Regions from separate parts of the Clostridium gasigenes genome, predicted to be linked through region 1. Evidence: riboswitches for the same ligand, from Rfam matches in the RefSeq annotation. Region 1 holds a riboswitch; the other holds the start of a gene.
What was found. Region 1 has a riboswitch for cyclic di-GMP ahead of J1C67_RS08830 (collagen binding domain-containing protein). Riboswitches for the same ligand answer to the same signal wherever they lie in the genome.
Positions count from the first base shown of each region.

Region 2: linked by a shared signal. The riboswitch ahead of J1C67_RS13160 (tetratricopeptide repeat-containing diguanylate cyclase) and the one ahead of J1C67_RS08830 (collagen binding domain-containing protein) in region 1 are both predicted to bind cyclic di-GMP.

Region 1 is NZ_CP071376.1:1,845,730-1,861,726, forward strand. It holds gene J1C67_RS08800 (ABC transporter substrate-binding protein) at 1-75, shown strand, start outside; gene J1C67_RS08805 (glycoside hydrolase family 1 protein) at 250-1,641, shown strand; gene J1C67_RS08810 (ROK family protein) at 1,727-2,671, shown strand; gene J1C67_RS08815 (endo-beta-N-acetylglucosaminidase) at 2,954-5,731, shown strand; gene J1C67_RS08820 (ferredoxin) at 5,805-5,987, shown strand; cyclic di-GMP riboswitch class II at 7,314-7,397, shown strand; cyclic di-GMP riboswitch class II at 7,539-7,622, shown strand; gene J1C67_RS08830 (collagen binding domain-containing protein) at 7,731-10,442, shown strand; gene J1C67_RS08835 (ferredoxin) at 10,670-10,852, shown strand; gene J1C67_RS08840 (hypothetical protein) at 11,116-11,355, shown strand; gene J1C67_RS08845 (MBL fold metallo-hydrolase) at 11,564-12,313, shown strand; gene J1C67_RS08850 (MarR family winged helix-turn-helix transcriptional regulator) at 12,350-12,796, shown strand; gene J1C67_RS08855 (DUF2334 domain-containing protein) at 13,022-14,392, opposite strand; gene murQ (N-acetylmuramic acid 6-phosphate etherase) at 15,104-15,997, shown strand, end outside.
Region 2 is NZ_CP071376.1:2,812,412-2,828,408, reverse strand. It holds gene J1C67_RS13160 (tetratricopeptide repeat-containing diguanylate cyclase) at 1-1,693, opposite strand, end outside; cyclic di-GMP riboswitch class I at 1,871-1,956, opposite strand; gene J1C67_RS13155 (FMN-binding protein) at 2,070-2,414, opposite strand; gene J1C67_RS13150 (flavocytochrome c) at 2,464-3,885, opposite strand; gene J1C67_RS13145 (response regulator) at 4,179-4,868, opposite strand; gene J1C67_RS13140 (ATP-binding protein) at 4,892-6,430, opposite strand; gene J1C67_RS13135 (YibE/F family protein) at 6,592-7,734, opposite strand; gene J1C67_RS19725 (CehA/McbA family metallohydrolase) at 7,813-12,594, opposite strand; gene J1C67_RS13125 (ferritin) at 13,060-13,569, shown strand; gene J1C67_RS13120 (RMD1 family protein) at 13,797-14,621, shown strand; gene J1C67_RS13115 (L-lactate dehydrogenase) at 14,684-15,637, opposite strand.

The sequences.
Region 1 (15,997 bases):
TTAAAAGAACAAGGATTAGATAAGGTTATAGCAGAAATGCAAACACAAATAGATGAATGGAAAAAGACTAAGTAGAAATATAGCAAAAGAAAACAAACTCTATGTGTTTACGTAGAGTTTGTTTTTATATAAGTTATGAAAAAATAAATAATAGACAAATTTGCTAGTCTATTATTTTCTTTCAGATCACTAATAGAAAGGTATATAGATTAGAAAATTTAAATTATTAACCAATATGGAGGTAAGCATATGAATAAGATTTTTCCAAAAGACTTTTGGTGGGGAGCTGCAACATCAGGTCCACAATGTGAAGGTAGGTTTAATAAGCCTCATAAAAATGTATTTGATTATTGGTTTGATATAGAGCCTAATAAGTTTTTTAATGAGGTAGGACCAAATGTAGCATCAAATTTTTATAATAGTTATGAATCAGATTTAGAAATGTTAAAAGAGATAGGCTTAAATTCTTTTAGGACTTCGATGCAATGGACAAGACTTATAAAAGATTTAGAAACCTGCGAGGTAGATGAAGATGGCGTTAGATTTTATAATGCTGTAATAGACAAATGCTTAAGCCTTGGAATTACACCTGTTATGAATTTACATCACTTTGATTTACCAGTAGAATTATATGAAAAGTATAATGGATGGGAATCAAAACATGTTGTAGATTTATTTGCCAAGTTTGCAAGAAAAGCATTTGAACTGTTTAGTGATAGAGTTAAACATTGGGCAACATTCAATGAGCCTATAGTTATAATTGAAGGTCAATATTTATATAAACACCATTATCCATGTGTTGTTAATGGAAAGAGAGCAGTGCAAGCTTCTTATAATTTAGCGTTAGCTTCAGCAAAGGCAATTAAAGAATTTAGAGACCTTGGGTGTGATAAAAATGGTGGAAAAATATCTACAATATTAAACCTTACACCATCATACCCAAGAAGTAATTCAGAAGAAGATATAAAAGCCTCAAATATTGCAGATATGTTCTTTAATAGAATGTTCCTAGACCCAGCGGTACATGGAACTTTCCCAGAGAAATTAGTTGAAATATTTAAAAAAGATAATGTTATGTGGGAGTGCAACGAAGAGGAAAATAATATAATAAAAGAAAATACAGTAGATTACCTAGGGGTTAACTACTACCAACCATCACGTATAATGGCAAGAGAAATTGAATTTGATAAAATTAATGGATGGATGCCAGAGAAGTATTTTGAAAGATACGATATGCCAGGAAAAAGAATAAATCCACATAGAGGATGGGAAATATACCCTGAAGCTATGTATGATGTGGCAATTAACATAAGAGATAATTATAAAAATATACCATGGTATGTTTCAGAAAATGGAATGGGAGTAGAAGGAGAATCAAAGTTTAAAAATGCTGAAGGAATAATAGAAGATGATTATAGAATAGAGTTTATTACAGATCATTTAAAGTGGTTACATAAAGGTATTGAAGCTGGAACAAACTGCTTTGGATATCATTTATGGACACCAATTGATTGTTGGTCATGGAATAATGCATATAAAAATAGATATGGGTTTATATCACTAGATTTAGAAACTAAAGAAAAAACCATCAAAAAATCAGGACACTGGATGAAAGAGGTTTCAAAAAATAACGGATTTTAACTATAGCACCCCTGGGGTGTAATTTATGGAATAAATGTATAAAATAACACCCCAGGGGTGTGAAAATAGATTGGGGGATATTAGTATGAGGTATATAATTGGAGTAGATTTAGGTGGAACTAAAATAAGTTGTGCATTATCAGATTTATCAGGCAATATAATTGAAACTCAAGTAGTTGAGACTAATGCAAGTGAAGGTGAAAGTGCAGTATTAAGTAGAATAATAAGATTAATTGATAAAGTGATGATAGATAGAGATATCACTAAAGAAGATGTTAAGGCGATTGGAATAGGTGCACCAGGACCATTAGATGCAAGATTGGGCATTATAATAGAGCCTGCAAATCTTCCCTTTACAAATTTTGATTTAGTAACACCCATAAAGGAGAAATTTAATATTCCTGTTTATTTAGACAATGATGCAAATGCAGCAGCCATTGGTGAATTTATGTTTGGTGCTGGAGCCGGTACAGAAAATATGATTTATATAACTGTAAGTACTGGAATTGGAGGGGGAGCTATTCTTAATGGACAAGTATATAGAGGAAGAACAACAAATGCTTTAGAAGTTGGGCATACAACTGTGGATCCATTTAGTAGTGCAAGATGTAATTGTGGAAATCTAGGTTGCTTGGAAGCTTTGTCATCAGGAACAGCAATAGCAAGAAGAGCAAAAGATGCAGTGCTGAGTAATATTGATACAAGTTTAAAGAAATATAAGACATTAACATCATATGAGGTATTTAAAGAAGCAGAAGAGGGAGATAAAGTTGCAATTTCTATAAGAGATAATGCTTTAAGATATTTAGGTATTGGAGTAACAAATATTATTAATACCTTTGACCCAGATATTGTAGTAATAGGTGGTGGAGTTTCAAAAGCTGGTGAAGTAGTTTTTGAAAAAGTTAGAGAAGTTGTTAATGAAAGAGGTCTTAAAACAATGACTTCTGGCTGCAAAATAGTACCAGCACAACTAGGAACAGATGCCGGGGTTATAGGTGCAGTTGCTTTAGCAATATTATTCATTTAGTCTATTTCCCGTATTTTATAGAAAATAAGAAAAATAGAGTAAATGTATAGTTTATTCATATTATCTAAAATTACTACACTTGTTCAAGTACTTTTTAATATGGTAAAATTTGAATGTAATCGATTTACATGGTATGCGATAAGGATTGATTTAAAGTTAATATAAATGTAGATTTGATCTGTATTTTCAGGGTACACATTAAATTGAGCACTCTAAAATTAAGATAAAAAAAGGGGCCTTAAAATTATAAAATGGCTTCTAAAATTTAAGGGGGATAACTATATGAATAAAAAAATAAAACTTTTAGCGCCTGCATTTTTAGCGCTTACTTTTAGTTTTAATCTTGTTTCTTGCACTAGAAGTGAGAAAAAGAGTAACTATGGTATTACAGAGGAAGCTGACAAATTTGTTATAGCAAATCAACCCATATCATCTCAGTGGTTTCCAGAAGAACTTTTAAATTGGAAGGCAGAGGATGATAAAGATGCTGCTTTCAATATGGGTAAAGTACCTTTAGCAAAGAGAGTAGACACAGAAAAGTTAGAAGCTGTTAATGCTACGCAAAATAAGGATATGAATGTTGTTGCTATTTCAATAATGAATGCTAGTACTAGTGGAAATCCATCACAAGGATCTAGTAAATTTGCATCTAATACATTTTCTTATTGGCAATACATAGATAAGCTTGTTTATTGGGGAGGATCTGCAGGTGAAGGTCTAATAGTTCCACCAACTGCGGATGTTATTGATTCTGCTCATAAAAATGGGGTTGCAGTTTTAGGAACGATATTCTTTCCTCAAACAGCTCATGGCGGCAAGATGGAATGGCTTAATGAATTTTTAGAAAAAGATGAGTCAGGGAATTTTCCTATGACTGATAAACTTATGGAAGTTGCTAAAACTTATAATTTTGATGGTTGGTTTATAAACCAAGAAACTGAAACTACAAAGGAAGCACCCTTATCTATTGAACATGCAGCTCTTATGCAAGAATTTATAAAAGAATTTAAGAGTAAAGCTAATGATGATTTAGAGATAATGTGGTATGATTCTATGACAAAAGATGGTGAGATGGATTGGCAAAATGCACTTACTGATAAAAATGATTATTTCTTAGTTGATGGAGATAAGAATGCTGTTGCAGATAGCATGTTCTTAAATTTCTGGTGGACTAATAAGAAGCTTGTTGAAAAAGAATTGCTTAAAGCTTCTAATAAAAAAGCAGAAGAAGTAGGAGTAAATCCATACGATGTATATGCTGGAGTAGATATGCAAGAAAATGGAACAGGAACTCCAATTCGTTGGGACTTGTTTGAAAATGGTCCAGGAAAAAACTATACATCTCTTGGTTTATATTGTCCAAGTTGGACATACTTCTCTTCTGAAACTATAGAAGAGTTTGAAAATAAAGAAAATAGATTATGGGTAAATGAATTTAAAAACCCAACTATTAATACAGAAACTAAAGGAACAGAGTGGAAGGGAATTTCAACTTATGCTGTTGAAAAATCAGTTGTAAATAAATTACCTTTTAACACTAGTTTCAATATGGGTAACGGATATAACTTCTTTATTAATGGGGAGAAAGCATCAGAACGTGATTGGAATAATAGAAGTCTTGGAGATATAATGCCAAGCTATAGATGGATAATTGCAAATGAAGGAAATAATAAATTAAATGCTACTATGGATTTTGCAACTGCGTTTTATGGTGGTAACTCTATAAAATTCATGGGAAATTTAGAAGGATCTAAATCTTCTAATATAAAACTTTACAGTGCAGATCTTAAACTTGAAAAAGGTATTGAATTTACTACTTCAGCAAAATCAAGTGCACAAGTAGACCTTGATTTAGTTTTAGAATTCCATGATGGAAGCACTGAAACTATAAAAGCTGACAAGGCTATAGGAACAGAATGGACAACTGTAAAATATGATGTTTCTAAGCTTACTGATAAATCTATTAAAACAATATCTTATAAAATATCTTCAGAAGAAAATGTTAGTAATTTAATTTTCAACTTAGGTAATATAACAATACAAGATCCGAAATCTAGCAAAAAAATTAATGTTAAAAACTTAAAACTTGATGATGCTAAATTTGAAGAAGAGGATATGTATGCAGGATCAAGACTTTCTTGGGATTCAGGAGATGAAAAAGATATTGATCATTATGAAGTTTACAGGATTAATGATGATAAAACAAGCTCATTCTTAGGTGCTACTCAAAATAATAGATTCTTTGTAAATGCACTTAAGAGAGATGATAAATCAGATAAAACAACATTTGAAGTAGTTGCTGTTAATAAAAACAACAAATCAGGAAAATCAGATAAAGTAGTTATGGAATGGCCAGCAAATAACATTCCTAAAGCTAATTTAAAAGTATCAAAAACATTAGTTGCACCTGGTGAAGAAATAACATTCGAAAGCATAAGTTCTGCAGTTACTGAAAGTGTAGAATGGAGCATGCCAGGATCAAGTACAGAAAAAAGTACAGATAATAACCCAAAAGTTAGCTATGCTAAAGATGGTGTGTATTCAGTTACTTTAACAGCTAAGAATAAAGAAGGCGAAGATGTTAAGGTTATTGAAGATTTTATAACAGTAAGTTCAAAGGTTAAATCAGAACTTACAAACCTTTCACAAAATAAACAAGTTACAGCCTCAAGCTTTGTTAATCCTGCTGAAGCACCTAATTTTGCTTTAGATGGAAAAACTAATACAAAATGGTGTGCAACAGGTACAGCTCCTCATGATATTACAATAGATCTTGGAGCAGTTAAAACTGTAAGCGAAATTCGTATGGCTCATGCAGAAGCTGGTGGAGAAAACCCTGGTATGAACACTCAAAGCTATACAATAGAAACTAGTTTAGATGGAGTAACATTTACGCCAGTAGTTGAAGTTCTTAAAAATCAACTTGGAAACACTGTTGATACATTTAAAGCTACTCAAGCTAAATATGTAAAAATAAATGTGCTAAAACCAAGTCAAGGAGCAGATTCCGCAGTAAGAATATATGAAATAGATGTTCTTGGAATAGATAGTATCCTTTAAAGAATATTGACAAATAATCATTATTGATTGATAATACATTTATACTCAATATAAATTACAGGGGGAATAAAAGATGAAAGCATTTGTAGACGAGAACGTTTGTATATCATGTGGATTATGTGAAGGAACATGTTCAGAAGTATTTTCTTTAGATACAGGAGTTGCAGTAGCTGGAGAAGTTGTTGCAGGAACAGAAGATTCAGTTAGAGAAGCCTGCGAGGGATGTCCAGTAGAAGCTATTTCAATTGAAGAATAATAGTTAAATAAAAAATAGATATTATTTACCGTACACCTTTTGGTGTGCGGTTTTTTTACTATAGATTTCAAAACTGTGGATAAATTTTATTAAACACATATTTTGAAAATTAATTAGAAGATAAATTCCAAAAATAGAAATAAGTTAGTATAATTAGATAAAATAAAAATAAAAATGGAACATATACATTTAAATTTAAATTTAATAATTATGAGGTTACATTAGATGAGCAGGAAGCCAGAGCTCCTTTAAACTCTGAAGGCAATTATCAAGGGCTAATAATATTAATGAAACTTAATTTTGTAATTGATGGATATGGAATGAATCTAACAATGGGAGTATTGAGCTCTATTATAAAATATAGAATTAATTGAAATTTTATATTTTAATTAAATAAAGAGAGTAAAAGGTGGGAATTGAGAAAATCAAAATAGTGTAGGGGAATATAAGAAAATTAATCGTATTGCACAAGCTTTAGAGTTAAATTTGATGCTGAGGAACAAATAATATCATTTATTAGTAAAGCAGCAAATAAAGAAAATTTGAAAACTGAATCTATAGGAAATGAACTTCAGTCATTTGAAAATAAACCTATGTGATTTGATAACTGGTATATAGATATATATTATTAAAGGCATCATTAACAATTGATATAAATAGCATATAAGCCACTTTTGAAATACAATATGGAAATGTTACAAGATAAACTCATAACAATACTTTATGGGAACTTGCAAGATTTAAAGTTTGTGCACATAAATGGGCAGATATTTCAGAAGAAGTAAGCTTAGTAAATGTAGATAAAAATAATATTATTATAGAAGTTATTAATGCAGATTATAATTTATATTGATACAACTTCTTCATATTTATTTTACGATTCTTTATAGAAAAAAATAAAAGCTATAGAAATAGTGGTTATACCATTAATTCTATAGCTTTTAGTTTTTATTAAGAATATTGATTTTCTAACCAGGTTATTATCTTAAAGAGTAATAATGAAATAAAAAGATATGAAATATTTTCTGTATATGTTACCGATGCAAAAGAGGAATATTTAGAATATAACTTTGCAAATAAAGAATCATATCTAACTTATTTAAATAAATTAGAAGTAAAATCACTACATTTAAACAAATTAGATATAGGCGAAAAGGATAAAATTATAACATTGACGACATGTAGTTTTGAATTTAATGATGCTAGAATTATGGTTAACGGGAAACAATTGGAGTAAATGGAATAAATATATTGATAAAATAAAATAATGTGCTATAATATTAATTGCGATAAAAAAGAAAGAATATTGTTAAAAATATTCAAAATAATGTATATAGGAACTATGAAATATATTCTGTATTTGGGCACTTGGAATATATGAAGTTAGAAGTGCAACCGACTATTTATAATTAATTTTAAAAAATTGATTATTAAATAGTCTTTTTTTTGCAAAAATAATGTCAATTATCAAAAGAAAGTCAAAAGATATTTTGCAAAATATAAATATTAAGTAAATAAAAAAGAAAGAATATTGTTAAAAATATTCAAAATAATGTATATAGGAACTATGAAATATATTCTGTATTTGGGCACTTGGAATATATGGAGTTAGCAGTGCAACCGACTATTTATAATTAATTTTAAAAAATTAATTATTAAATAGTCTTTTTTTTTGCAAAAAACAATATTTATTATTAAAGAAAAATAAAACAACATCTAAAAATATAAAGAGGAGGAAAATAGATGATAAAGAAAAGTTTAAAGAAATCAGTAGTATTATTAGCAGTAGTGAGTGTAATATTAATTAATGCTTTAGCAATTCCAGTATCGGCATTTACAAGTTCTGTATTAGACGTAAAGGTATTATTAGATAAAAATACTTATAGTGATGGGGAAGAGATTAGCTTTATGGTAGAATATAAGGTTAAAGGTAATATAGGAAATATAAAGGAAAATGATAGTTTAGTATTTAAATTGCCGGAGGAATTTAAAAATTTAAAATTAATATATCCAAAAGAACATTTTAAGGATATGAAAACTGAAGGTGATATAACAACATTAACATTTGGAGAGAATGCTTATAAGGCTGTACAAGGATATATAAAAATTAAAGCTTTAGTATCTAAGGGTGGAACTGAAGAAAAAAAAACAATAGAAGTTCAGGTTAATGGAAAATTAATAACTAGCGTTGATATTGTATTAAAGCCAACGGAACCAATAATAGTGGACCCCGTAAAACCAAGTGTAATTGTAGATCGAGAGTTACTTAAGGATATAGATGGTCATGTAGGATTTGATAATGATGGAAATACTATAGGTGAAGTTAGCGGTCAAATAGTAGGGAAAATAAAACAGTATACTATATATGTAAATGAAAAATATAGTAACTTAGGTAAAGCAAGAATAATTGATAATATGCCAGATGGTATGGAATTAATTACTGAGTCAATAAAAATAATTAAAGTTGATAGAGAAAATAAACAAATAGATATTACCAATGATGGTATGGTTAGTAAAAATAATAAGGTGTTGGATATACAATTAGGTGATATTAATTGTAAATATATTATTAGTTATGAATCGAAAATAACTAAAGAGCTACTTAAATATATGAACACTGCTGTTCTTTATAAAGATAATACAAGTATTAAAAGTACTGTTGTATTAAATAAGGTAGTTGGTGAGGAAAATGTCCTATCTAAAAGTAGTTATGCTGATAAAGGTAAAGATAAAGATGGTGGAATTATAAATGTTACTTCAATTGGCCAGGTGGTAAAATATAGGATTGATGTTAATGAGAGTGGATCATCTTTACAGAATGTTATATTAGAAGATATTATTCCTAAGGGAATGGAAGTTAATAAGGAAAGTATTAATATTGGTACGTATGATTTGAATAGAAATTTCAATTGGATAACAGAGAAAATGAAAAATAAAATAAGTGTAGAAAATGGCAAAATAATAATAAACTTTGGAGATATTACAGAGCATTATGTTATTAGTTATGAAATGAAAGTAGTTTCAAGAGAACTGAATTATGAAAACAAAGCAAAACTTAAATATAACAATAAAATATCAGATGTTGGAGACATTATAAAATATGACAGAACAGCAGGCGCTATTAATGCTGAAAAGAGTGTAGATAAAAAAGAAATTAAGCACTCAGAAGATCAAAAAGCAATATATTCTATAGTTTTTGATTGCTTTGGTTTATTTGATAAAGATTATTTAACTGTAACAGATGATATTGATAAAAGGTTAGAAATATTAAATATAGAAGCACCAGAAGGTTTTACTACTAGCATAGATAAAAACACAAATATAGTGAGAATTATTAATGATAAAAGATCGTTATTATATGGAGAGCGTATTGAGATAAAAATATATGTAGATTTTAAGAATGTAGAAGATGGAACAATAGTTAGAAATATTGCTAAAATTAATGATATACCAACAAATGAAGTTAGCACAGCTAAAGGGTTCAAATTTGAAGCTAAAAAAATAGATAAAAATGATAAGAATAAGGTGCTAGAAGGTGCTAGGTTTATATTGAAAGATAAGGATAAGAATACTATTAAAGAAATAGTAAGTGATAATAATGGTATGATAAGATCTTATTTGGAAGAACTTGGAATATATTATCTGCAAGAGATTGAAGCTCCTAAAGGTTATAAAATAGATCGAAAAGAACATAGATTTGAAATTTTAAAAGATGATATAGGAAAAGTAATAAAATTAAAAGATATTGAAAATGAAGTTCCAATAATTAATTATAGTGAAATAGAAGAAGTAGTAAAGGAAGAAACAACAGAGGAATTAACTGATCCGGAAATAAAAGAAGAAAAAATAGACCCAACTAAAGAAGGCGAAGTAGTTGTAAAACCAGAAATAATAAAACCACAAATATTAGTTAATGAAATAGAAGAAGAAGTAAAAGAGGAAACAACAGAGGAATTAACTGGTGAGGAAATAAGACCAGAAAAAGTAGAACAAACTAAAGAAGAGGACGTATTAGTAAAAGCAGAAATAATAAAACCTCAAATATTAGTTAATGAAATAGAAGAAGAAGTGAAAGAAGAAACAACAACGGAATTAACTGGTGAGGAAATAAAACCAGAAAAAATAGACCCAACTAAAGAAGAGGACGTATTAGTAAAAGCAGAAATAATAAAACCTCAAATATTAGTTAATGAAATAGAAGAAGAAGTGAAAGAAGAAACAATAACGGAATTAACTAGTGAGGAAATAAAAGCAGAAAAAATAGAACCAACTAAAGAAGAGGAAGTATTGGTAAGCCCAGAAATAATAAAATCACAAATATTAGTTGAAGAAAAACAAGAAGAAAAAACAAAAATTAATATTCCTAATACTGGAGATTCATCAATGTTAGGTTATATAGGAGTTTTATTAATCGGAATAGTATCGTTGATAATATTCAATAAAAAAAGGAAATAGTAAATATAAAAATACCTCTAGACTAAAAAACCTTAGTCTAGAGGTATTTTTTCTAAAATAACAGTTAATTTTAATAGGAGTTCAGTACCACTAGTAAAAAGAGTGGATAACTAAAATAATACATTATAATATTAGAATAGATAATAATGTTTAAAAAGTATTGACAAATAATCATTATTGATTGATAATACATTTATACTCAATATAAATTACAGGGGGAATAAAAGATGAAAGCATTTGTAGACGAGAACGTTTGTATATCATGTGGATTATGTGAAGGAACATGTTCAGAAGTATTTTCTTTAGATACAGGAGTTGCAGTAGCTGGAGAAGTTGTTGCAGGAACAGAAGATTCAGTTAGAGAAGCCTGCGAGGGATGTCCAGTAGAAGCTATTTCAATTGAAGAATAATAGTTAAATAAAAAATAGATATTATTTACCGTACACCTTTTGGTGTGCGGTTTTTTGAAATATAAATTAATATACTCTATAAATAGTCTTAAATTTTAATTTGTTAGTAATAAAATATTATTAAATGCAAATAATATAAAGGAGTTAAAAAAATACACCAACGGCGGGCAGGGCCACTAGTGAAATATTTTAACTAGTTATTTTTAAAAGATGCTCAAGTTTGTAGAATTTAGGATATAAACTATTAGATATGGAGGAAAAAAATGAAAAAAATAATATTGTCATTAACTTTAATAGGAGCTTTAGCTATGACCCCATCAGTAATATGTAGTACAAATATCGATAATCCAAACGATAATGTTCAATACAAGAAAACATCAATTGAAGAAAATACAGAGACATCAATATTAGTAGAAGATACATTAGAATCTAAATGCCATTGTGAAGACGAAGATTGTCAAAAAGAAAATAAAAAAATTGAGAATATAGATAAGGAAAATTAAACGTAAAGGAGGTTAGATTATATTATCTAGTCTCTTTTTTATGTACATATATTAATGGGAAAACATAGGATTAATAAAAATGCGAAAATATTAAATTTTAATATATAAATAAACTATTGACAAGAAAAACAAATTTAGTTAATATAATCGTATAAGATTAATCGTAAGCGATTGAAAATTAAAAATAAAAGTATTGGAGGATTTTAAAATGAAAATAGTATCATTAGAGTTTTATGAGAAAGGATATATGAAAGAGGGGTTTGCATTTGGAGGGTCTGTTGAAAAAGAAAAGATAGATGAAGATAAACTTTATGAATCTAGCCTGCAAAGTTATCTAATAGATACAGGAGATGAGGTTATACTAGTAGATACGGGGTTACCTATGGAAATGAAAGATATGGAAGAAAAACCGGGACAAATGATATATGCTGGTAAAAAGATTAATAATTTTGTTGATGCATTAAAACAGGCCGGATATAAAGTAGAAGATATAGATAAAGTTGTAGTTACACATAAACATCCAGACCATAGTGGAGAACTTAGATTATTTAATAATGCAAAAATTTATATATCGCAAATAGAAGCTGATGCTATGAATTTAAATGGAGACAATATAGTTAGAGTTAATTTTAAAGATGGAGAATATAAGAATTTTAAAAAGAGTGAAAAAATAGCTGACAATGTATTTATGTTGCCTGCTTATGGACACACAAAGGGAAACTCCATAGTAGTAGCAGAATTTGATGGATTACAGTATATGTTTCATGGAGATGTAACTTATACAGATGAAGCACTAAGACAAAATGTACTTTCAGTGGTATTTGAAGATAAAGATTTAGCTATAGAAACTTTAAATAAAATTAGAGAATTTATTAAAATGAATAATACTGTTTACTTATCAACTCACAGCCCAGAAGGTATAAAGTCATTAAAAGAAAAAATAATTATGAAATTATAATATTATAAATTTATAATTATAATAGGAGTAAGTATTATGAATGATTATTTAAAATTAGAAAATCAGCTTTGTTTTAAAGTGTATTCTATATCAAAAAGTATAGTTAGAATATATGGCCCATTGCTAAAGGATATTAAATTAACATATCCACAATATTTGACTATGATGGTTCTATGGGAAAATAAGAAAATATCTTTTAAAGATTTAAGTTATAAATTGAAAATGAAGACAGGCACATTGACCCCTATTGTGACTAAGTTAGAGGGTTATGGGTATATAGATAAAATTAAAGATGAAAAAGATGATAGAAAAATATATATAGTTATTACTAAAAATGGTATAGAGCTTGAAGAAAAAGCTAAAGATATTCCTGGAAGGTTAGCGTGTAGCATAGGATTAGAATTAGATGAATACTCGAAGTATATGAAAGACTTCGAAGACTTGTTAAAAAGATTAGATAATATAGAGAAATATGTTGAATAAGTGAGCTAAAAAAACTAGTCAGATTCTCGTGTATTTTATTTTAGATCACTAATATAACTTTTTGAAGATTGCTAAATATATATAAGCCATGCTTTTAAAAAAAGCATGGCTTATATATATTTAGATACTAGTGTAAGGATAGGGGTATCTAAAAAAATAATAAGCTAATATATAATCGCCTTAACTTGGTATTTTTTCAAATACTTAACGTGAACTATTCTAGAGTTATAAATCATCTATACTTTTAAATCTATAGCCTAATACATCAATACAAGAGACTATTTTTTTAAGGATAGAATTTTCATCATAAGTAGAATTAATGGTTCCATCTTCACTTAATGATACATGTACGCTATCAATTTCAATGCTTGGATGATAGAATAAACTTAACTCTGTATCTGAATTTTTAGATTCAATATTTTTAATCATAGTATCTACATCGTTATCCTTAATATAACTTAAAGGAGTAGGAATAAATTTAGTAAGACCATTTTTTTTGCTAGTAATTATATTTTTGTTATACTTTTCTATGGATGGCTCGTAAAGTATTTTAAAATATTCTTCAAATATTAATTGTTGCTCACGATTTGTACGGTAGTGTGGTGTTTCCCAACCGGATGGAGGAATATTCACCTTAGTTGCAAGAGTTATAGCAGACTCCAATCTTTCTCTAATTTCTTTTTCAGTATTATACCCTTTTTCACCAAATTCAGAACCTGAAATGCTGTTAGCATCGCCATATTGATGAGTGTAACCATGAAGGACTATACTCCCACCCCTATTAATTGAATGATCCAGAGTAAATATGAAATTAGCATTGGCAAATGAATTATCTTCTGAAACATCGTTATCGATATGTAATGTATTATTAATATATCTTGGAACCCATGCTACACTAAAATTTTGCGATTCCTCATACATATAATCCGTTATTATCCTTAATTTTTCCAAAGTATCTTGTTGAGTATATACATCTCCTGCCGCAACATCCTCAAATCTAATATAAGCGTCTTTTTTATGCTTCTTTTTAGGTTTGCGTAAAGTATCGGAATTGGGAACATTGGTTTTATTGATATAAATATTGTTATTCTTATAACTCCAATAAGTAGATAGATTTAAAATCTCACATATATCAGAAAAAGAGATGTAATATTCACTATCTATAAATGGAAGATCGCCTCTTAATGAAATAGTTTTATCATCTTTTTTGTAATTTTTATCGGATATATTCAAAATTACATCGTTAGATATCTGAATTTCTTCATCGTTTATTAGAATATCTTCTCCAAAGAATTTTGAAAATTCAGTTATAGGAACGTAATATCTGTTATATTTGTGTAATAATTTATTGCTTAAATTTAATTTGGTTTTATTAAAATATAAATTAACTTCATATGGAACATCCGTTAATAAATTTGAATCGTCATTGATTGTTGTCTCTGTCTTAATATTGTTTAAAAATTTACCACCTTCAGTATTTTCATATTTTAAAATTAATTTATTATGTATTAGTGGTGAGATTCCAGGGCAAATTAATAAAGTAATTCCAAAACAAATAATAAGTATTAATGAAAGTATTATAAAAATTTTTTTCATTTTTTCATCTCCTAAAAGTAAGGGATTCTTAAAAAATATACTAGCGTATTGAATCGTTATTTTAAAAAGAATGCCGTATGCTATTTATAATTTTAAATACTAAAAATCCTATTATGCCACATAATGTATTTTTAATTACTCAGTCTATGTTAACTTATCTTAAATTTCCTAATAAAAGCAATAAATACTAAAGAAAATCTATTAATATAGATACTGAAAAACATAGAATTAGTATTGATTTAATATTTCTAAATTTATTGAAAATTATAGGCACAATAATTGCCAGAGGAGCTAAAAGCAATAAACCTTCAACTATATTTATTATTTATATATTGGTTGTATTAATATTAAAAAATAAATACATATCAATTATACACAAAATAATCGCAAATTAATAGATAATATTACTATTATTCAATTAATAGGGAATTTATGGTTTGAAAAAGTTCTTTTATTAAGAATAATAGTGGTTAGAGAAGGATAACTTTTAGCTATTTATGAAATAACGTTTCATAAAATAAAAAAATACTTGAAATATAATTTTAAATATGTTATTATAAATTCAACAGATGAAAACGTAGTCATAGAATTTAAGTAAACGTAGACATTAAATAATAATAAACAAGGTAATGGAGCTGAAAGAAAATAAAACAGAATCTGATTAGTTATTCTTTGAAGCCCCTAATATAAAAGAAAGCGGAGGAAAATAAAATGGATAGATTAAACTTAGGTAAATTAACTACAGAGAGTAGAAACCAAAATACTTTAGATATAGATAAAATTTCAACTATTGAAATGGTTAAGAAAATTAATAATGAGGACAAGAAGGTGGCAGAAGCTGTTGAAAGGGAACTTCCTCAAATTGCAGAAGCTATAGATGGTATTGTTGAAAGAATGCACAAAGGTGGAAGATTAATTTACATAGGAGCTGGTACTTCCGGTAGACTTGGAATATTAGACGCATCAGAGTGTCCACCAACTTATGGAGTTTCAGAAGACCTGATTCAAGGTATTATAGCTGGAGGTCAAGAAGCAATTTTCAGAGCTAAAGAAGGTGCAGAAGATTCAAGGGAACTTGCAGTTTCGGGTTTAAAAGAAAGAAAATTAACTGCAAATGATACAGTAGTTGGGCTTGCAGCATCAGGGAGAACACCTTATGTTATTGGCGGACTTCAATATGCAAATGAAATAGGAGCTTTAACAATTTCAGTTACGTGTAATGCGGATTCAGCTGTTTCAAAAGAAGCAAAAATATCAATAGCGCCTGTAGTTGGGGCAGAAGTAATAACTGGGTCTACTAGATTAAAATCAGGAACAGCTCAAAAATTAGTTTTAAATATGTTATCTACAGGAAGCATGATAAAACTTGGTAAAGTTTATGGGAACTTAATGGTAGATGTAAGATCAACAAATGAAAAATTAGTTGAGAGAGCTAAAAAAATAGTAGCTGAAGCAACAGGAGTAACTATAAATGAAGCTGCTGAAGTTTTAAGTAAAACAGAATTTGATGTAAAGCTTGCTATATTCATGATTTTATCAAAACTTGAAAAAGAAGAAGCAGGATTTAAATTAAAAGAAAGTAAAGGTTATATCGCTGAAGCTTTA
Region 2 (15,997 bases), 970 kb from region 1:
AACTTATTTTATCCCACTCTTCAATACCTGCACTAAATGAAGCCTTCACATTATGTTCAAATATTATGTTATTAACATCTATTCTTATTTCATCTAATATTTCTTTTGCTTCATCCTTATCTTTACCTACAAATGCTATTATAAATTCCTCTCCGCCAAACCTAGCAATAATATCCTTACTATCTATGCTTTCTTTTAGTTTTTTTGCGATTTTTTTTAATATAACATCTCCAAAAATGTGCCCATAGCTATCATTTATATTTTTAAAGTTATCTATATCTATTATAGCCATAGAAAATTTGTTATTTTTATTTATTTCATCTAAAATAAGTTTTTCTCCATAAGCTCTAGTATTAATTTCAGTTAAATAATCAGTATTTGCTACTTTTTCCAGTATCTTTTCACTTTCATCTTTCTTTTTAATTAGAAAATCCATTCTTATAACCATTGCACTAAGTACAATTATCACTATACCTCCTATAATTATATTCCTTTTATCTGATTTTGATTCATTCTCTAAAAGCTCTAATGCGTTATTATTTAACTCATAATTTTTATTAATAATTTGTGATAATAATTCGTTTATATCTTTACTTTCACTTATTTTCTTTGATATATCATAAAAAATCTCATAGTATTTATTAATGTCTTCTTTTTTATCATTCTCTTTTAAAAATTTTATAAATTCATAAACACTATGTTGTAAGTTATAATAATCTTCTAATTCATTATATAAGTTAATTGTTTTTTTATAATATTCTATTGCTAATTCATTTTGGTTTACTTTCGCATAATATTGTGCATAAACAAAATATGTGTTACTTATTCCATAAGAATCACCAACACTAATAAAAAACTCTTCAGATTTTTTTATCTGTTTAATAGCTACTTCAAATTCACCAAGCTTTACATTAGCAATTGCTAAATTTAAAATTACTGAATCTGCTGATTTATTGCCCTTTTCTTTATCATACATTAAGCGTATTTCATAACATTCTTCTGCATACTTTTTCATTAAATCTAAATCACTAATTTCTTCTGCATATATAGTTTTACTCATAGCTATTTTATCGCCTTTTGAAGCTTGTAACTGAGGAGTTAATTCTATTTCACATAGCTTATTATAATAAAGTTCTGCTTTATCAAATATTCCCAATTTCGAATATATACATAAAAGCATTGAATATACAAGTGCTTCTGTATCTTTAAGTTCATCAGTTGTTAAAATTTCATTGCCACTTGAAGTAATTATTTGAAGCAATTCACTTGTTTTTTGCAAACTTTCTGAATATTCACCTGTTTTAAACAGGGCCCATGCTAAATTTTCTTTCTCATCAATTGAATAATATTCTCCGCCTTTAACTTTATTATAGTTTTCCACTGCTTCCTTCCCATATTTAATGATTTTTTCATCATCATTTTTCATTATATAAAATTGTACTAACGCTGAGGAATATACACCTTTTTTAAATGATTCTTCCTCTCTTTCAAGTAATTTTTTATATTTCTCTTCACTTTCCTCCATATTCTCATAAACAAACTTACATTCATTTATTCTTATTTTTAAGTTATTTTTAATTACTTCGCTATTTACTTCACCCTTAAAGTTCCTAGCTACTAATACTTTAAATATTACTATTATAAGTATTGATATTACTATTATTGATTTTTTTCTCCCCCTTAAATTACTCATTAGATACCATACCCCTTAAAATTTATAATTTATTTTAGTTATTTATTATCTAAAGTAAGACTAAGCTCATATATCTCTTATAAAAATAAAAAATTACCCCTTATTAAAAATAAAGGGTAATTCTAAAAACATATTTACATAGGTTTATATCTATTATAAAGTCCTTGCAAAAAGTCCTTTAGCAACTGGCTGGCATAGTTTTAAATCCCTTAGCCCCTTTAGCTTTGCGCCTCTAGATTTCTCTAAATTTGCCCATTGTTTTATATATTTAGTATATATATTATATCATATATTTAATATATATACTAAATATTAATATGAAAATGCCTATAACAGATTTTTTAAAATCCATTATAGGCATAGTAAATTTTTTTCCCTATTTTACTGCTGTTTCTATTGCTTTATTAACAGCTTCTATTACTCCCTTTGATGAATTTGTAGCTCCTGATACAGCTTCTACACCTTCAACTGATTGTTTTTTTATTATTTCTGGAATTACGTTATCCTTAACTCCATCAACTAATGTTTTAGTTTCATTATGTTCAACTAATTTTATATCTGCTATTTTACCCTTTTGAACTGTTACTTCAACTTTTATTTTCCCTGAAGCACCTTGTCCCTCTCCAGTATAAGTACCATCATTATATTTTCCACCACCACATCCAACTAACATAGATGCTGATATTGCTATAGTTGCTAATATTGTAGTTATCTTCTTCATATTAAATCACTCCTAGTTATATTATCTCTATTCTAATATTTAAATGTTACTATTTTACAAATTCTGTTGCATTCTTTCCTGCTGTTCTACCAAATGTAACTATATCTGCTAAAGCATTTCCACCTAATCTGTTACCACCGTGTACGCCTCCAGTAACTTCTCCTGCTGCAAATAATCCTGGAATTACATTGTTTTCTGTGTTTAATACTTCTGCATTAGTATTTATCTTTAATCCACCCATTGTGTGATGAACTGCTGGTGTTACAAGTATTGCATAAACCTTACCTTCGTTTAATTGTCTTGGAAGGTCATCTCTTTTAAATTCTGAATCATTTTTAGCTACTACTGCATCATTATATTTTTTTACTGTTTCAGCCATTGTAGCTTTATCTAATGATAATTTTTCTGCTAATTCTTCTACTGTATTCCCCTCTGTAACTAATCCCATATTAAAATATTCTTCTGTAGCCTTTAAGCTTTTTCTTAAACCATCATCAAAGAATAAATATGCTACGCCATCTTTTTGTTCTAATATAGCCTTTGAAACAACGTCTCTTGTTAATAATTCACTTGTGAATCTTTTACTATCTTTATTTATAAGTATTGCACCATTACCTCTTACAGCTTCTGTTACCATTACTGCCTTTTCTGGTACAACAGTTGGATGAGTTTGTATTTCTACCATGTCAACTAGTGAAGCACCTGCTTTTTCTCCTAAAATAATACCATCACCAGTGGCACCATTATGGTTAGTTGTTGCAAATCCTTTTAGTTCTGGATTGTTTTTAACAACCATTTCTTGATTAGCTGAGAACCCACCAGCTGTTAAAACTACAGCTTTAGTTTTTATAGTGTATTCTTTACCATCTTTATTAGTTACTTTGATTCCTGAAACATTTCCTTCTTTATCTAAAACTATTTCCTTAGCATCATTCCATAATCTTAAATCTACATTTTCTTTTTCTGCTGCTATCTTTAAAGTATCAACTAGATGTGCTCCTACTGCAGCCCCACCTGTAGGTCTATGAGTTCTGTAATTTGTAGCTCCTGCCATTTTACCAACATCTGATAAATCTGCGCCTAAATCTGTTAACCACTTAACAGAATCCTTAGCTTCATTAGCTAATTTTTTAACTAATTCAGGGTTATTTTTTTCATATCCACCCTTCATAGTATCTTCTATCATAACTTCTACTGAATCTTCTATATTCTTAGCCTTTTGTTGTGGAGTTTCTGCTGCATTTAATCCACCAGTAGCTCTATTAGTGTTTCCGCCAACCATCGGCATTTTTTCTAAAAGAACAACATTTTCTAATCCATCTTGTTTTGCTTGAACCGCTGCTGATAAACCAGCACCACCTGCTCCTATAATTACAATATCTGCAGTTTCTGTCTTGCTACCACAACCAATTAATGCTGTTGGTACAAGTATTGCAACTGTCATTACTAACGCTAAAATTTTCTTTTTCATAAATGTATCCTCCTAATTAATATTATTAATTTGTTTTAGGCACTCTAAAACAATAATATACTAGTAAATCAGTATATTATTTTTTCAAAAGTGACTTAGACCATATAGACCAAATTTTTATACTGTTGCTTATGCCCATAGTATATTCGTTAATTTTTAAACAATCAATATTATGGTCTTATTGTTTATTTTGGTCTTTTTGGTCTAAGGAGGGCTTCAAAAAATAACTAATAAAATTCAAGGCCACTGAAAAACAAGAATTTTTCAGTGGCCTCTAAATTTCTGATCTATTTTTATTTTATTATATAAAAATTAGTGGGTCTTCCTATTCTTCCGTATTCTTGAACAATATCTACTTTTCCCTCTTCTCCCATTTTTTCTAAATACCGTCTTGCTGTTACCCTTGCAAGTCCACTCCCATTTGCAATTTCCTCTGCTGTTAACTTTGCTTCTTTATTACCTTTCATAAACTGTACTATTTTATTATATGTTTTTATATTCAAGCCCTTATTTATCTCTACTTCATCCTGTTTTTGCAACTTATTACCAGGGACTGTTTTAAAAATATACTCATCTATAATTTCTTGATCTAGACTATCTAGTTTTTTAAATCTATTAAATCTTTCTCTATATTTTGATAAAGCTTCTTTAAATCTTTCATATTTAAATGGTTTTATAAGATAATCTACCGCTCCATATTTAAAGGCCTCATCAACGGATGTTCTTCCCTTATCTGCTGTTACTAAAATTGTATCTACTTGTATTTCATTTAGTCTAATCCATTTCAACAAATCCAAACCTTTTCCATCTGGCAAAAAAACATCTAATAATATTAAGTTTGCTTCTATATTATTAATAATACTTTTGGCTCCTTCAATATTACTAGCTTCTCCTACAACTTGAAATCCATCTACCTTACTTAAAAACTTAATATTTATTTCTCTTACCATAGGATCATCTTCTACTATAATAACTTTAATCATACATTCAGCTCCCCTAACTATCTTTAAACTATAATTTCCCATACTGTTATTTCATCTGAAGTTAATCTAAGCTCTCCGCCTAAATTATTTACGATAGTTTTTATATTATATAATCCAAACCCTCTACCTTCACCCTTCGTACTATAACCTCTTTCAAATATTTTTTTCTTAGTATCTTCATCTATTTTTCTACCATTATTTTTAACCACTATTTTAATTTTCTCTTCCTCAAATATACCACAATATATCCAGCCATCATTTTGTACTCTTAGTTCTTCAATTGAATTTTCTATAATATTTCCTATAACCGTTAGCAATTCTTGAACTTTCACATTATTATTTATGTTATTTAAATAGGATTTCTCATCTATCTCAAATTTTATTTTCATTTCATCTGCTCTATTATATTTTGAAAATAATAATCCTTGAATTGATGGTTCCTTTATTTTGCTTAAATTATCTGTAATCAGTCCTCTTTTTTCTGTTGTTGCAAATATGTATTCTATTGCTTTATCATTTTCTTCTAATTGAATTAACCCTGCAATAGTATGTAGTTTATTCATAAATTCATGATTTTGAGCCCTTAAGTTCCATGTTAGTTCTTTTACCCCTGTCAATTCCTCTGCCATGTTACGTACCTTAGTAAAATCCTGAAGACTGGCAATAGCTCCTACTACAGTCCCATATTCTCCTACTATACTATAAAAATTAGCCATAATAATAATGTCTTCACTAAGTCTTATTTCTTTATTAAATATTCTACTTCTTCTATAAATTGCTTTATTTAATAAACTAATTATTTTTTCATCTATATCCCTTTCATCTTTTATTCTTAGCATATTAAGAGCCTTTTTATTAATAACAGTTACTTGTCCTAAATTATTTACTGCTATTAAGCCCTCTTCCATATTATTTATAATAGATTCTTTCTCTCTTAACTGAATTGCTATATCTTCCGGTTCCAACCCATAAATATCATTTTTAATATTCTTCGCTAGCTTTTTTGCTAAAAATATTATAATAAGTAACGATATTAAAAATACAGGTATTAATTCAAAGAAATACTCTCTTACTTCTTCTCTTAAATCTCTTTTTAATATGCCCACAGCTACGGCTCCAACCTGTACCCCATCCTTATATACTGGTGCAAACGCTCTTATAGAATTTCCTAAATGTCCATGACTCTCTGTAACATAAACTTCTCCTGTTGATATTACTCTTTTTTCATCCCCACCTAAAAATTTTCTTCCAATATTATCTGGTATAGGATGAGAATATCTAACGCTATTCATATCTATTACACTTATAAATAATAAATCTATCTTTAGTCTCATTCTCTCTACAAAGTTTTGCACTTTTAAATATGTAGGATCTGTTCCCTTTGAAAGTTCTTCCTGTATTATTGGATTTGCAGCTATAACAAAAGCAGTATCAGTAAGCCTTTTACTTAATGCAGTTGTCAAATTAGAATTTATAACAGCTAGTGAAAAAACACTTATAACTAACACAACTGCTATAAATATTCCTACTACTAATTTTGTAATTTTCTTTTCTAAGCTCATTTAATCATTCCTTATTATATTTTATTCATTTTTAATTATAGCAAATTATCTATGAAATAAAATTAAAAATATTTATATATTTATTTTTCTGCATAAAAATAGAGGTTCAAGATTTTAATAAGGTGAAAAAATCACTTTATTATCTTTTACCTCTATTTTCATTATTTTTTTAAGGATATTTTAAATAGTTTTGCACATATGTATGCTGTACAAGGCACAGTTAAAACTATTCCAATACTCCCACTAATCCCTTGTATTACTTCAGTACATAATACATCTAAATTTAAAAGTTGAAGTGAATTCATATTTGCAGAAGATAAAAGTATAATAAGACTTAAACTTCCACCTGCAAAGGCTAGTATTAATGTATTTGACATGGTTCCTAGCATATCTTTTCCTATATTCATGCCCGATTTAAATAAATCCTTAGCAGTAAGCTTTGAATTTATTTCATATATTTCACTAAGGGATGAGGCTATAGATATGGCAACATCCATAATAGCTCCAAGTGACGCAATTAAAATACCAGCAAACATAAGTCCATTAACTTTTAACGCTGAATTTTCTGCTACATAAAGTATATTTTCAGTATTTTCCATATTAATACCTGATAAATTAGATAAGTTACCAGCTATATATGCAATTATCCCAGCTGTTATTATACCAATCATGGTTCCAGCAATTGCTCCATATGTCTTTTTGCTATTACCATTCAAAAGATACAATGTAACAATCGTTATCACTAATGAAACTAAAATAGCTGCTAATATTGGACTAACCCCTCTAAACATTAATGGTACCATAAGATAAATTATATTTATGAAGGTAAATATTAATGCTACTAACGACTTTAATCCCTTCATTTTTCCAATTACTACTATTAGAATTGCAAATATAACTATTAACGTTATCATTACTGTATCTTTTTTATGGGTATACAATGAAATATCTTTAATTTGTCCATCTTCCTTAGCTACAGTAACCACAACTTCAGATCCGCTCTTTACTTTCATATTATATAATCTACTAACAGAGTTTCTCACATTATATATTTGTCCCTTATATTCTCCACTTTGAATTTCCAAGGAAATATCTTGTGTACCAACCTCTATATAATCTAGCTTTGTATCATTTTGCATTTTTTCAGATTGAATGCTTTTCACAATAGCTTTTTCATAAGAAACATTTTTTTTCATCTTATCATTTAAGAATCCACCATCATATATAGAACTTGATATAGCTACAATTATTACTGAGACTATTGTTACAACTATTATTGGTAAATAGTTCTTTAAGTTTTTCATGGTTTCCTCCTTTTAATTTTTGAAAAATAGAGCAGAAATTTCTGCTCTATTTACTTTAGTTATTTTCTTTCAGAGCCCTTATACTTGAATTTTTTTTCTTCTAATAGCAAATGCTCCTATTCCAATAAGTGCAAGTGCTAATAAAATAATATTAGTTGTATTTACTCCTCCTGTCATAGGTAATAAACTGTTACCATCTTGTTTTTCAGCTATTACATATTGTGAGAAGTGATTTGTTTTAAATATAACTTTATTACCAACTACTCTTGTTTCCATAATTTCAAATTTCTTAGTTTCTTCGTTGTAATAGAATACTGTAAGATTATCTTTATTTAATCCTTTTAATTCATCATCACTTAATGCAATTGTAATTTCTGCAAATCCATCTTTAAAGTTATGAATAGCAGTTTCTTTGTCTCCATCTTTTATAACAAGATCAAAGCTATATACTTTTTTAACGCCTTTTAAGTTTTTAACTATATCAGGATTATCTATAACCTTATTTTTCAATATTACTTTTGATCCTGGAACTAATAAATCCTTATCAATAGTTGCAAATGGAAGATTTATTTCTATATTTCCAATGTTAACTAGTATAGATCCTTTTCCTTCTTTTATAGCTTGTATATCTTCAATCACAACTACTACTTCTTCAGTATTTGAGTCTACTTTACAATCTATAACATTTTCCGCATCTTTTTTATCTATTTTACTTATTACTAATATCTTAGTTCCATTGCTTACAGTTTCTTTATATCCTTGTTTAGTTGTGTCAACTGGTTTAGTTGGCTCAACTGGTCTAGTTGGATTAACTGGTTTAGTTGGCTCAACTGGCTTAGTTGGATCAACTGGTTTAGTTGGATCAACTGGCTTAGTTGGATCAACTGGTTTAGTTGGATCAACTGGTTTAGTTGGATCAACTGGTTTAGTTGGATCAACCGGCTTAGTTGGATCAACTGGTTTAGTATCCTTTTCCTTAACTATTTCGCCAGAATTCCTAACTCTTATTCTATTTCCTTCAGGATCTACTGCTGCAAATCCAATGGCTGAAACTTGGTCACCAACCTTAATATTTTGATCCCATTTACCCTTTTTACTTTCATCTTTTCCATCCCAAATATAGCCATTAAGATGTACTCTTGCAAGTCCTGTACCATCATTAATATATAGACTATCACCTACAATTTTTTCTACCTTACCAACAGTTTTAACTAATAACCCTTCATTACTCTTTAGCATAGTATCCTTTGTAGTCATTACCTTAGGATCTATTGGTTTAATATCATTATCTATTATTTCTAAATCATCAGTTTCATTACCTATAGCTATTTGTAAATCGTTTTCATAAGATCCCGTAATTCCAGTAATTCTAACTTTTTGTCCAACTTGTAACGGTGTTTTAGAAACTCCAAACACTGTTATCCCTGCTGTTTCGTCTTGAATATATATTACTTCAAAGAAAGAATTTTTTGGTGCAACAGCCTCTGATTGAGATGTTACAGTTCCTTCTATAGTGTACTTTTGGCCTTTTTCTTTATCTGCAATATCTCTAAATTGTTTTATAGATATCTTTTCAGCCTTTTTTTGTGGAGCTAACCATTTTAATGAGTTTTCAGCTATTTTAACATTTGCATTAACATCATCACCAGTTACTTCATAGTCTGAGAAGAATGATGATCCCGCAACCATAATTCTAGAACCATTTGCAAGTTCTTCTGCTCCTAGAACATTCACTTTTCCTGGCTCAGTGATTTCAGCATCTCCAGCCTTATCTGCATCTGAATTTTTAGTAGTATCATGTCCAGATACTAAAAATTCAACCTTTGATTTATCTGCATCTTTCTTTGTTATAACAGAACACCCACTATAAAAACTATACTTTTGTGCTTCTGGTATGTCCTTTGTTATTCCATATTTACTTGGATTAAACTTAGTAAATGCTAATCTAAATGTTTGATTACTAAAAGTAACCTCATCTATAACTTGATCATCATTCATTCTTAAATTTGCACCTACGGCTTCTAATATAGGATTTAATTGTTTATCATTACTATATTCTCCTATTCCATCACCATAATCTGCTTTTCCAGATATAAGTAGATTTCCGCCCTTATCAACAAAATTCTTTATAGCTTTTATTTCAGCTTCAGAATATTTTTGTGGTGAAAGAGTTATTTTACCTGTTGTTTTATCTTTAAATTCAGTGCCTTGTGGATCGGTTATAACAAAAAGCTTAATATTTTCTAATGTTTTTTCTGTTATTACATCCTTATTTAAAAGATATTGTCCACCATTTTTTTCTATCATGGATTTAAATCCTGTCATCATATTTTTATATTTTCCATCTACATAGTCATTTTGTTTTGAACCATCAACCATTACTTTAATAAGATCAGCACTATTTACTACTGAATGTTTAGTGCTAAGTAAAAAGTTTTTAGTTTCTCCATTTACTAATAAAGATGTTTTTGCTGTGATAGTATAATCACCAGTTTTGTTTGGAGTCCATTTGTAGTTAACTAATTCAGTTTTTCCTGCGCCTAAATTTGCAATAACTACGTCTCCTAGTTTTTCTTCCTTATCATTTTGTGATAGGAAATACTCTACTTTAACATCATTATAATCTTTAGTATCATTATTAAATAATGATGCTTTTAATTGAACCTCTTCATTTAATATTGATCTTTCTGAATCAGCCTCTAATGTTGTAAGCCCAACTGCTGTATTCTCTCCAGTCCATACTGGTGCTGTTACAGCTATATCTTTATCCTTTTCTTCAACCTTTACATAGTAATAAGAATTCTCAGGTTTTAAGTCAAAGTTCCATGTTGCATCTGAAGTATCAAATTCCTTTGAAGTAACAACAACCCCACCATTTGATATAATAGATATTTTAGCTATTTTATCATTAGCCTCAATATCCTTTGCATTTATTTTAAAGTTTAAGTTTGTTGCTCCTTTTAAAACAGTTCCCATAGGACTATCATTTACTGTCATATCAATCTTAAGATTTTCATCTTCTGTAGCATAAACCTTCATATCTCTCATTGATTGATATAAATCATCTCTATTTAATGAAGGTGCTTCTATTACAGTCTTAGCTGAATTAGCATTTCCCCATCTACCCTTATGGTTATCTTGATTATTTGTAGGTGCTACATGCCAGCCTTTATCTAAAGCTCTTGTGTAATATTCAAAACTTGGAAAATATCCACTACCTCTAATAGGGCCCTCTCCATTACCAACTTCTATTAACGTTACTACCTTATCTGCTGCTTTTGAATAAAATGCAAAATCTCCAAAATCCCCAAATGTTTTTCCAGGATGATTTAATTGGCTTATAGATTCTGGAACCTTCCCTATAGTATCGTAATATGTTTTTAAGTCCATCTTACTATTAGTTCTTGTTTCAAAACCTTTTGTATTGAAGGTATTCATATGCCCCCATCCACCAGTAGATTTTGACCAAGTCATTTCATAGCCATAAATACCTATGAATTTTCCATCTTCAGTATGTGCCTTTGCAGCTTCTTGACCTTGAGTCCACTTAGCACTTGCTGATCCATCGTTTATATTTGCCTTTACATCATTATCAAACCAATTTGAATGATCAGTTACCGCTAAAAAATCTACCTTAGCATTATTTTTTGCATACTCATAGGCTTCATCTATTGTTCCTGTTCCATCTGAAAGGTTTGTATGTGAATGTAATTGTCCAAAATAAAGATTTTTCCCTTCTATTCCTAAACTAAAATTCCAACTATCATCTGTTTTATTTCCAAGTTTATCTGCAAGCCTAATACTTACCTTATGGCTAGCATCACTTAAGTCTTCTTTAGGTAAAAACTTAAATCCACTTTCATTTACAGTACAATCCTTAGTGATATCCTTTTCATTTAAGAATATACTTAATGATTTCAAATCAATTCCTGATTCATCAATAAATTTTCCACTAATTTCAGGTCTCTTAATATTTTTCAAACTTCCAGTTGGTGCTTTTTCAATAACCTCTGGACCTGTTTTATCTTGAGCCTTATTAACTACAATCTTAACTTCATCCTTAACTGTAGGCTTATCTATTGACTCAACTGTAACTGTAGCTTCTCCTGGTTTTATTCCCTTTATTTTTCCATTATCAACAGTTAATACAGTTGGGTCTGAAGATGTCCATTTTAATGAAGTTTGAGTAGTATTGGCAGGCTCTAACGTACGACCAATTAAAGACTCTTGACCAGCTTCTATTGCTGCAATAGTCTTATCTAATTTTACTGCTTGTACTTCTACAACCTCAAATGTTTTTGCTGTTACAACTTTAAAGTCATCAAGTGCGATGTTTCCACCAACTTTTTGGTAAGAAAATTTCATTTTAGAATATTTTTTAGGGAAAGCTATTTCTATTTTTTGTGGAGTATTATTAGAAATAATTATTTCCTTTAAATCTTCTCCTTGTTCTACTGTCATTCCCTCTGTCATTCCCTGAATTTTCAACACTGAACTCATAGGTATCGTATTGTTTGTAGGATTTCCCATTACCCAAAATGAAGCTTTTCTATCAACTTCATTTTTTATAGTTGGAGTAATGATTGCATTAGCTTTTGTCCCTTTTATAGCTAATGAAGGTGCTTTTACACTTCCTCCTGTAACAGAATTATAAGGCTTATCACTAGGCTTATCTCCTGTTAAACCTAAATTCAAAGTCCATCCAGCTGGCACATTAGGTAATTCATCAAAACCTTGAAATAACAATACCTCATCTTCAACCTCTGCTGCAAAAACTGGAACAGTTGTTGAGAAAACATTTACAAAAGTCATTGACAAAACTAAAAGCCAACTTATTTGTTTGGTCTTTTTATTTTTCACTAGTACTTCCCCCTTAGATTATATAAATATATTTAATATTTTTATAATACGTAACCTTCCCTCCTTTTTATATTATAATTATCCTTATACACATATTAAAATAATTTTAATTAAACTAATTATAATATCTGTATTTATTTCTAAGTATATATACTTTTTACTTGTTTGTAAATATATGTTTAGTTATTATTTTATAATTTCATCATATTTTTCCTTATATATAATGTTCTAATATTAGTTTATTATTAATATAGCAAGACGTCCTTATAAAATAAAATTAAGTTGTTAATACCTTTCAAGAATAGTTATTTTTTTTCATAATTTGCTTATTTTTATAACAACTATTATAATATTTATATAAAGACTTTTGTTTAATACTTATTATAGAATAATTTAAATTATATAACTATTAATTTTATAATAGTTATTAACAATAGTTTAATTTACTTTTAGGAGGAAAACTTTATGTTAAGTGAAAATTTATTAAAAGTTTTAAATGATCAAGTTAACTTTGAATTCTACTCATCATATACTTATTTAGCAATGGCTGCTTATACAGAATCAATTGACTTAAGTGGTTTTGCTAACTTCTTTAGAGTTCAAGCTCAAGAAGAACTTTCCCACGCCCTAAAATTTTATGAATATATATTCCAAAAAAATGGTGAGGTTAAACTTGAAACTATTCCTCAACCACAAATAAAATATGAAAACCTATTAGATGTTTTTCAAACCGGTTATGAGCATGAACAAATAGTAACTAAAAAGATTTATAACCTAGCTGATATAGCTAATGATGAAAGAGAACATTCTACTATTAGCCTATTAAAATGGTTCATAGATGAGCAAGTTGAAGAAGAAAATACTTTTAATTCATTAATCAAGAAACTTAGGAGAGTTGAAGGAAACCCCGCTGCTCTTTATATGTTAGATGATGAATTAGCAACAAGAGTTTTCACTCCTCAAGCAAAAGTTTAGTATATTAGCTTATTATTTTTTAAAATATCTCTACATTTATTTATTAATATTTATAGAAAATTTTTGACGGGGTAATTTACCCCGTTTTTTTCATTATGCTTAAATCCATAATTTTATATTCATCCAATATTGAATTGTTATCTTTCAATATGGTCTTTACGAATAAAATATGACGAATAAACCTCTGTCCCTTAGTCAACACTAGATATTATTAGGAGTGATATACTATGAGTAATTTCAACTTTAAAGCCATGTCTGTTTGTGGTGAATTTAATATAAGTGTTATATCAAAACACTATAATATAAATAAAAAAATAAAATGGGAAGAACCCTTAATAATAAAAAGCAATGACACCCAAGTGATTTATCTCTATCATTTTGGTTCTGCTGTCTTTGTTAATTATAGTGACGAGGAAATAGAATCATTTTTAAAAACTATCAAAGCTATAGAAGGTAGCTTTAAAAATGTTAATAATGAAATTAAATATAATTGTATTGATGAATATAGATTATTAAACCACGAAGAAGAAAAAATGGAGTTAACCTATGACGATTTATTTTTAAAGAATATAGAAGTCTATCATTTAGATATTACTGCCCTAGTTTTAGCTAAATCTGTAGCGCTTGAAACCATAGAAAAAAGAATAGATGTTATTTTTGATGAAGTTGAAAAAGTAACTGAGTCTTTAAAAAAGGGAAAGCTAAGTATAAAAGAAAGAGAAGCTGCCACTATAATAGGACATATACTTTCTCTTAAAAATAATACAATTTCTTATATTATGCTACTTGATAAACCTGCTGTAGCTTGGAAAAATGAAGAAGCAAAGATGCTTTTTGATGATCTTGCGGATCTTTTTGAGCTTAATGATAGATATGAAAATCTTAATGATAAATTTAGTGCACTTTTAAACACTACTGAAGTTTTTGCAAACTTAAGTCATTCAAAAAAAGCTACTGAATTAGAAATTATAGTTATACTCTTAATATTCATAGAAGTAGTTTTTGCTTTTAAAGAACCTGTACTAAAGCTTCTGTACTGGTTTATAGGTTGATAAATAACTACCTGTATTTATCAAAAACCTAGAAATTTAATTATTTCTAGGTTTTTAGATTTCTATTTGATTTCTGATTTTGATAAATGTTCTTTTAGTATTTTAGCTGACTCAACTAGCTTTTCTTCTTCATCCTTAGCTAATTTAACATCAAGTATTCTTCTTGCACCGCTTCTGTTTACTATAGTAGGAATTGCAAGATATAAATCTTCAATACCATATTGTCCATTAAATAATGATGAAACTGTTAGAATTGAATTTTCATCTCTTAGTATTGCTTCTGTAATTCTTGTAACAGCTAATGCTATTGCATAATTTGTATATCCCTTCCTATTAATTATGTCATAAGCAGCATCTTTAACTTGCTCTGGTATTTGCTTTTTAAAGCTACCATCACATTTTGTGCAAGTAGTTTGACAATAACTATCAGCATCCATACCTGCAATATTAGTTAAACTCCATGCTGTAATTTCGGAATCTCCATGTTCACCAATAATATAAGTGTGTACATTTCTAGCATCAATATCAAAATGCTCTGATAGCATATATTTTAATCTTGAAGTGTCTAATACTGTACCTGAGCCAATAACTCTTTCCTTAGGGAAACCCGATAATTTATAAGTTATGTAAGTTAAAATATCTACAGGGTTAGAAACTACAAGCAATATAGAATTCGGGCTATATTTAACAACTTCAGGTACTATTGATTTAAATACCTTTAGATTTTTATTTATAATATCTAACCTTGTTTCACCTGGTTTTTGACCTATACCTGCAGTGATTATTACAATATCCGAATCTTTAGTATCTGCGTAATCCCCAGCTTTAATATCAACTGATTTCACAAAGGCTGCTCCATGAGCTAAATCCATAGCTTCCCCTTCAGCCTTATCTTTATTTATATCAACAATAACAATTTCCGAAGCAATTCCATCTTGCATTAAAGCAAAAGCTGTAGCAGATCCTACAAACCCTGCACCAATTATAGAAATTTTATTTGTTTTAGTTTTTATCATTACCTTCATCTCCCTTTTAGTTTTAATTTAATATTTGCTAAACGCATCTTATTTCTTATTTAATTCTTATCCTTTTACTATGATTCAATTATATATTAGTTAATAATAATTATCAATAGATAAGGTTATTTTTTTAACAATTTTTTTTCTTTTTAACAAATCTTACATCCATTTAAACAAAAACCTCAAAAATATCCTTACCTTTAACTTGTAATCTTTCTTCTTTAAATTCTTTTCCCTTATTGAAATTAAATACAATTAAATATCCCTTATCTAAATCATTAATATCTAATGATTATTGTTCTTTCATAAATTGTTGGAACCTTTTAAGTATCTTTTCGATATCTAAGCCTCCATTTG